Regions from separate parts of the Bradyrhizobium sp. KB893862 SZCCT0404 genome, predicted to be linked through region 2. Evidence: riboswitches for the same ligand, from Rfam matches in the RefSeq annotation. Region 2 holds a riboswitch; the other holds the start of a gene.

Region 1 (3,407 bases), on a different contig from region 2:
CGGACGTACCGGCCGATGTAATTCGGTGGCGTAGGGTGGGTTAGGCGAAGCCGTAACCCACCACTTCTTCATCCGCGGAGATAGACAGTGGTGGGTTACGCTGCGCTAACCCACCCTACAATCTAAGATCACGCCTTCTCCAGCGCCGCCGTCAGATCCTCGATCAGATCGTCGGCATGCTCCAGCCCTGCGGAGAAGCGAATGAAACCTTCGCTGATGCCGAGCGCGGCGCGGTCTTCCGGCTTCAGGCGCTGATGCGTCGTGGTGGCCGGATGGGTCACGAGGCTCTTGGCGTCGCCGAGATTGTTGGAGATCTTCGCAAGCTTGAGTTCGTTGAGCACGCGGAACGCCGCGGCCTTGCCGCCCTTCACCTCGAAGCCGACCAGCGTCGAGCCGCCGCGCATCTGCTTCTTCACCAGCGCCGCCTGAGGATGATCGGCGCGGCCGGGATAGATCAGCCGCGAGATCTTCGGATGGCTCGCCAGCACCTCGGCGACCTGCGCCGCCGTGTCGGTCTGCGCGCGCACGCGCACGCCCAGCGTTTCCAGGCCCTTGAGCAGGACCCAGGCGTTGAAGGGCGAGATCGACGGGCCGGTCTGGCGCATGAAATTGTGGATGTGCTCGGCGATGAAGGCTTCCGACGACAGGATGATGCCGCCGAGACAGCGGCCCTGGCCGTCGATGTGCTTGGTCGCGGAGTAGACGACGACGTCGGCCCCGAGCGCGAGCGGGCTCTGCCAGATCGGGGTCGCGAACACGTTGTCGACGACAAGCCGCGCGCCACCCTTGTGCGCGATCTCGGCGATGCCGGGAATGTCGAGCACGTCGAGCGTCGGGTTGGTCGGGCTCTCCAGGAAGAACGTCTTGGTGTTGGTCTTCACCGCGCGCTGCCATTCATCGAGATTGGCGCCGTCGACCAGCGTGGTCTCGATGCCGTAGCGCGGCAACAGGTCCTGGATGACGTAGAGGCACGACCCGAACAGCGCGCGGGAAGCAACGACGTGATCTCCGGCCTTCAGCGGCGCCAGGATCGCGGTGGTCACCGCCGCCATGCCGGTTGCCGCCGAGCGCGCGGCTTCGGCGCCCTCGAGCTCGATCATGCGGCGCTCGAACATTGCGATCGTCGGGTTGGAGTAGCGCGAATAGATGAAGCCGGGATCCTCGCCCTTGAACCGCGCCTCGCACTCCTCGGCGCTGTTGTAGACATACCCTTGCGTCAAAAACAGCGCCTCTGACGTCTCGCCATATTGCGAGCGCAGGGTGCCGGAATGGACCAGGCGGGTTTCGGGGCGGTAAGTGGCAGGCGACTTCGACATAGGACCCTCCGATATGACCGTCTCGTCGAAAACGGTCACAAAAAAACCGGCCTGGATAAAACCACGGGCCGGGATCACAGAGGTCCCCGGCCTGTTTAGCGACTTATTTAACGTGGCTGCAAGCCGGCCGGCTCAAATCACCACGGGATAAGTGATGCTCATATTCCGCATTGCCCTTTTCGTCAAGGCGTCCATCGGATAGCCGTAAAAGGCTAGTATTTCCCGCATGTCCGGATGTACTTGACCCCTGATGAGGACCCTCGGTTGACGTTCACGGTCGCGCCCGACGCCAATGGTATCCTGCCCGACCGCATGATCGCGGCGATGGCGGAAGCAGGCCTCATCCTGCCCGCCTACGATTTCGTCGAGAGCCAGATCCAGCCGGCGAGCCTCGATCTGCGTCTCGGCGACATCGCCTATCGCGTCCGCGCCAGCTTCCTGCCCGGTCCCGGTGCCACCGTCGCCGAGCGCATCGACGAGTTGAAGCTGCACGAGTTTAGCCTTGCCGACGGCGCGGTGCTGGAGACCAACTGCGTCTACATCGTGCCGCTGCTGGAAAGCCTGGCGCTGCCGCCGGAGATCGTCGCGGCCGCCAATCCTAAAAGCTCGACCGGCCGCCTCGACGTCTTCACCCGCGTCATCGCCGACGGCACCCGCCGCTTCGACATGATCGGCGCCGGCTATCACGGCCCGCTCTATGCCGAGATCAGCCCGAAGACGTTTCCGGTGCTGGTGCGCGAGGGCTCGCGCCTGTCGCAGGTGCGCTTCCGCACCGGCGATGCCATCCTCAACGCCGACGAGCTCGATGCGCTGCATGCCGCCGAGCGCCTCGTCGATATCGACGATGCCGATCTCGCGGGCGGCGTTGCCGTCTCGGTCGATCTCTCCGGCGAGAAGGCGAACGGCTTCGTCGGCTATCGTGCCAAGCGCCATACCGGCGTCGTCGATGTCGATCGTCGCGCCGGCTATTCCGTCGAGGATTTCTGGGAGCCGATCTCGGCGCGCCCCGACGGCAGCCTGATCCTCGATCCCGGCGAGTTCTACATCCTCGCCTCCAAGGAAGCGGTGCAGGTGCCGCCGGATTACGCCGCGGAGATGGTGCCGTTCGATCCGCTGGTCGGCGAATTCCGCGTGCACTATGCCGGCTTCTTCGATCCCGGTTTCGGCTATGCCGGTGCCGGCGGGCTGGGATCGCGCGCGGTGCTCGAAGTGCGCTCGCGCGAGGTGCCGTTCATCCTCGAGCACGGCCAGATCGTCGGCCGCCTCGTCTATGAGAAGATGCTGGCGCGTCCCGACGCCATGTATGGCCAGCGCATCGGTTCCAATTACCAGGCCCAGGGCCTCAAACTATCGAAGCATTTTCGGGTGTAGCCCGATCCTGTAGCCCGGATGGAGCGAAGCGAAATCCGGGACACTCTCGCTTGTGGCACGATCCCGGTACGCTTCGCTCCATCCGGGCTACATTCCGGCGAGGTGGCGACATGACCGACCAATCCCAACTCGACGCAAACATCCTCAACGACGTCGCCGACGCGCTGATCTATTCCGATCGCGCCGGCACGATCACGCGCTGGAATCGCGCATCGAGCGCGCTGTTCGGCTTCACCGCCGACGAAGCGCTCGGCCAGAATCTCGACCTCATCATTCCCGAGCATCTGCGCGCCGCGCACTGGAAAGGTTTCGAGGCCGCGCTCGCGAGCGGCACGATGAAGCTTGCGGGCAAGCCGACACTGACCCGCGCGCTGCACAAGAGCGGCCGCAAGCTCTACATCGAGATGACGTTTGCGCTGGTGCGGGATGCCGGCGGCGCGGTGCAGGGATCGGTCGCGATGGCGCGCGACGTCACCGAACGCGTCGAGCGCGATCGCGCTGCGAAGGTTGCACGAAATTCGTGATGCGGAATTGACGGGCCGCCGCGCAGAGAGGCTTGCGCGCGCGTCATGTTGCCTGTCGGCAGAGGCGGTGACACACTCGATTGCAACAACGATCGGGAGCGAACATGACCACGCCAGGCGACACCGCGCAGGAAGCCCAATGGAAGCGCTGGCGTGCGGTCGCCGACCTCTACCACGCTTTTTTCACCGGCCTCAT
Region 2 (3,407 bases):
GCACCACGGCAAGGCCCTTGGCGACGCAGCGATTGACGCCCTCGCGCGACAATTCGATGCCGCGCCCGTCGATGCCGCGGGCCTCGAGCAGCTGCAGCAGATCGCCGTCGCCGCAGCCGACGTCGAGCACTCTCGAGCCCGGCTTGACCATCTCGGCCACCAGCAGATGGTCGGCGCGAGCCTGGCCGGATTGTCCGGCCGCAACGCCGCCGAGCGGCAGCACTTCCTGTACAGACATCGCTAGCCGTCCTTAGCCGTAAGCCCGCGTGCCTTGCCGGCCGATTGCAGGAAGGCGCGGGAGATGTCGAAGAATTCGGGCACGTCGAGCAGGAAGGCGTCGTGGCCGCGATCGGTCTCGATCTCGGCGAACGACACCCGCGCGCTCGACGCATTCAGCGCATGCACCAGCGCGCGCGATTCCGAGGTCGGGAACAGCCAATCGCTGGTGAACGACACAACGCAGAAACGCGTCTGGATGCCGGCGAACGCCTTCGCCAGCACGCCGCCATGGTCGGCCGCGATGTCGAAATAGTCCATCGCGCGCGTCAGATAGAGATAGGCATTGGCGTCGAAGCGCTCGACGAAGGACGAGCCCTGGTAGCGCAGATAGGACTCGACCTGGAAGTCGGCATCGAACGAGAAGGTCGGCAATTCGCGATCCTGCATGCGCCGGCCGAACTTGCGATGCAGCGCCGCGTCCGAGAGATAGGTGATGTGCGCGGCCATGCGCGCCACCGCGAGGCCGCGATGCGGATGGATGCCCTGATCGGCATAGCCGCCATTGTGCCAGTCGGGATCGGCCATCACCGCCTGCCGGCCGAGCTCGTGGAAGGCGATGTTCTGCGCCGAGTGCCGCGTTGCGCAGGCGATCGCCAGCGCGGAGTAGACGCGGCCAGGATAGGCCGCAGTCCATTGCAGCACCTGCATGCCGCCCATCGAGCCACCGACGACGGCGAACAGCGTGTCGATGCCGAGCCGGTCGATCAGCATCGCCTGCGCGCGCACCATGTCCGGAATGGTGATGACGGGAAAATCGAGGCCCCACACCTTGCCGGTGGCGGGATTGATCGAGGCCGGCCCGGTCGAGCCCATGCAGCCGCCGATCACGTTGGAGCAGATGATGAAGTAATGCTTGGGATCGAGCGGCCGGCCCGGGCCGACCAGCGTCTCCCACCAGCCGGACTTGCCGGTGACGGGATGCACATTGGCGACATGCTGATCGCCGGTCAGCGCATGGCAGATCAGCACCGCGTTGGAGCGATCGGCGTTGAGTTCGCCATAGGTCTGATAGGCGATCTGGAACGGGGAGAGATCGACGCCGCAATCGAGCCGCAGCGGCTGGTCGGCGCCGAACTGCGCGACCGGCGAGCTCGGATGATCCACCTCATGCGACCGGTCGTCGGCACTGATCGCGGGACTGGGCACGGACTTGACGCCAACCATCATCGACCTCGTTTGCGACTGTCGTCAGACCGCCGCTGGAATCAGGCCATGAAAAACCCGGCCTGAACGATAGGTTCGGCCGGGATCGGAAGCGTCCCCGGCCTGTTTAGCGAGTTTTTTAACGTGGCTGCAAGCCGGCCGGCTCAAATGACCACGGAACGGGCAAAAAACTACCGGCTTGGGCGGTTTTCGTCAAGTCGCGGACCGGATCAACCAAATTCGTCCCTGTCTTGCCCGCCGGACAGGCCGTCATTTCTCTTTGCTTTCGCCGCCCCGACTGCCTAATCAAGACGTCGATCGCAGCGGATCCGGCCTTACCAGTTTCCTACCAGTTTCCTGGGCCGGCCCGCATTGGAACGCCTCTCAACAGTCCAGTCAGATATGTCCCAACGTCCGCCCGCGCCACCGTCATTGCAGGAATTGCGCAAGGAGATTGACGCGATCGACGAGGGCATGCATCGCCTGCTGATGCAGCGCGGCGACATCATCGACCGCCTGATCCAGGTCAAGCAGACCCAGGAGGTCGGCTCGGCCTTCCGTCCGGCGCGCGAGGCCTCGATGATGCGCGAGATCGTGCAGCGTCATCGCGGCATCCTGCCGCTCGACACGGTCGAGAGCATCTGGCGCGTCATCATCTCGACCTTCACCTATGTGCAGGCGCCGTTCTCCGTGCACGCCGACATCTCGGTGAGCGAGCCAGCGATGCGCGATTCCGTGCGCTTCCATTTCGGCTTCACGGTTCCTTACGTCGCGCATTTCAGCGCGCAGGCAGCGGTCGAGGCGGTGGCGAAATCCAAGGGCGATCTGGCGCTGGTCTCGGCGACCTCGAGCCGCACACCCTGGTGGCTGGAGCTGGAAGCAGAGGGCGCGCCGAAGATCATCGCGCGGATGCCCTTCGTCGAGCGCGCCGACCATCCGGCCGCGCTGCCGGTGTTCGCGATCTCGCGCGTCGCCGACAGCGCCCTGGTGACGGAGGTCGAGACCTTCAGCGTGCGCGTGTCGGGATGGAATGCCGAGGTCGCGCGCGCCCTGTCGCCGCTCGCCGAGATCGTGGCGGTGCCCGATACCGCCTTCGACGGCGCGGCCTTGCTCGTCTCGGTTACGAGCGAGAGCAGCATCGGCAAAATCAGGGCTGCCCTGATCGAGGCGGGGGCCTCGGTACGCTCCACGGCCCTCGTCGGCAGCCACGCAACGCGCTATACGGTGGCCCCGACCGGGCCGAAATCGTAAATCGCGTATCGCCTAAAGCCTATCCGGAGTTGAAGATGTCCCGCCCCGTGCCGAACCCCGGCATTCTCGATATTGCGCCCTACACGCCCGGCAAGACCCCGGTGCCGGAGCCGGGCCGCAAGGTGTTCAAGCTGTCGGCCAACGAGACGCCGTTCGGGCCCTCGCCCAAGGCGATCGAAGCCTTCAAGCGCGTGGCGGATCATCTGGAAGACTATCCGGAAGGCACCTCGCGCGTGCTGCGCGAAGCGATCGGCCGCAGCTATGGCCTCGATCCCAACCGCATCATCTGCGGCGCCGGCTCGGACGAGATCCTCAACCTGCTCGCCCACACCTATCTCGGCCAGGGCGACGAGGCGATCTCCACCACGCACGGATTCCTGGTCTATCCGATCGCTACCATGGCGGTCGGCGCCAGGAACGTGATCGCGGAGGAGACCAACCTCACCTGCAACGTCGACGCCATCCTGAAGGCGGTGACGCCGAAGACGAAGCTGGTCTGGCTCGCCAACCCCAACAACCCGACCGGCACCTACATTCCGTTCGACGAGGTCAAGCGGCTGCGCGCCGGCCTGCCCTCGCATGTGCTGCTGGTGCTGGACGCCGCCTATTGCGACTACGTTTCCCGCAACGACTATGAAATGGGCATCGAGCTCGTCGCCACCACCGAGAACACGGTGGTGACGCACACCTTCTCCAAGATCCACGGCCTGGCGGCGCTGCGCATCGGCTGGATG

What was found. Region 2 has a riboswitch for S-adenosylmethionine ahead of metX (homoserine O-acetyltransferase MetX). Riboswitches for the same ligand answer to the same signal wherever they lie in the genome.
Region 1: it holds a riboswitch for S-adenosylmethionine, as region 2 does, so the genes downstream of both, JQ617_RS36815 (O-succinylhomoserine sulfhydrylase) here and metX (homoserine O-acetyltransferase MetX) in region 2, are expected to answer to the same signal.

What each region holds. Positions count from the first base shown of each region.
Region 1 covers NZ_JAFCLT010000015.1:66,172-69,578, forward strand. The annotation lists gene JQ617_RS36810 (SGNH/GDSL hydrolase family protein) at 1-21, shown strand, start outside; gene JQ617_RS36815 (O-succinylhomoserine sulfhydrylase) at 129-1,316, opposite strand; SAM riboswitch at 1,391-1,470, opposite strand; gene JQ617_RS36820 (2'-deoxycytidine 5'-triphosphate deaminase) at 1,551-2,687, shown strand; gene JQ617_RS36825 (PAS domain S-box protein) at 2,798-3,211, shown strand; gene JQ617_RS36830 (hypothetical protein) at 3,316-3,407, shown strand, end outside.
Region 2 covers NZ_JAFCLT010000003.1:522,806-526,212, forward strand. The annotation lists gene metW (methionine biosynthesis protein MetW) at 1-238, opposite strand, end outside; gene metX (homoserine O-acetyltransferase MetX) at 241-1,443, opposite strand; SAM riboswitch at 1,529-1,608, opposite strand; gene JQ617_RS16410 (chorismate mutase) at 1,825-2,673, shown strand; gene hisC (histidinol-phosphate transaminase) at 2,709-3,407, shown strand, end outside.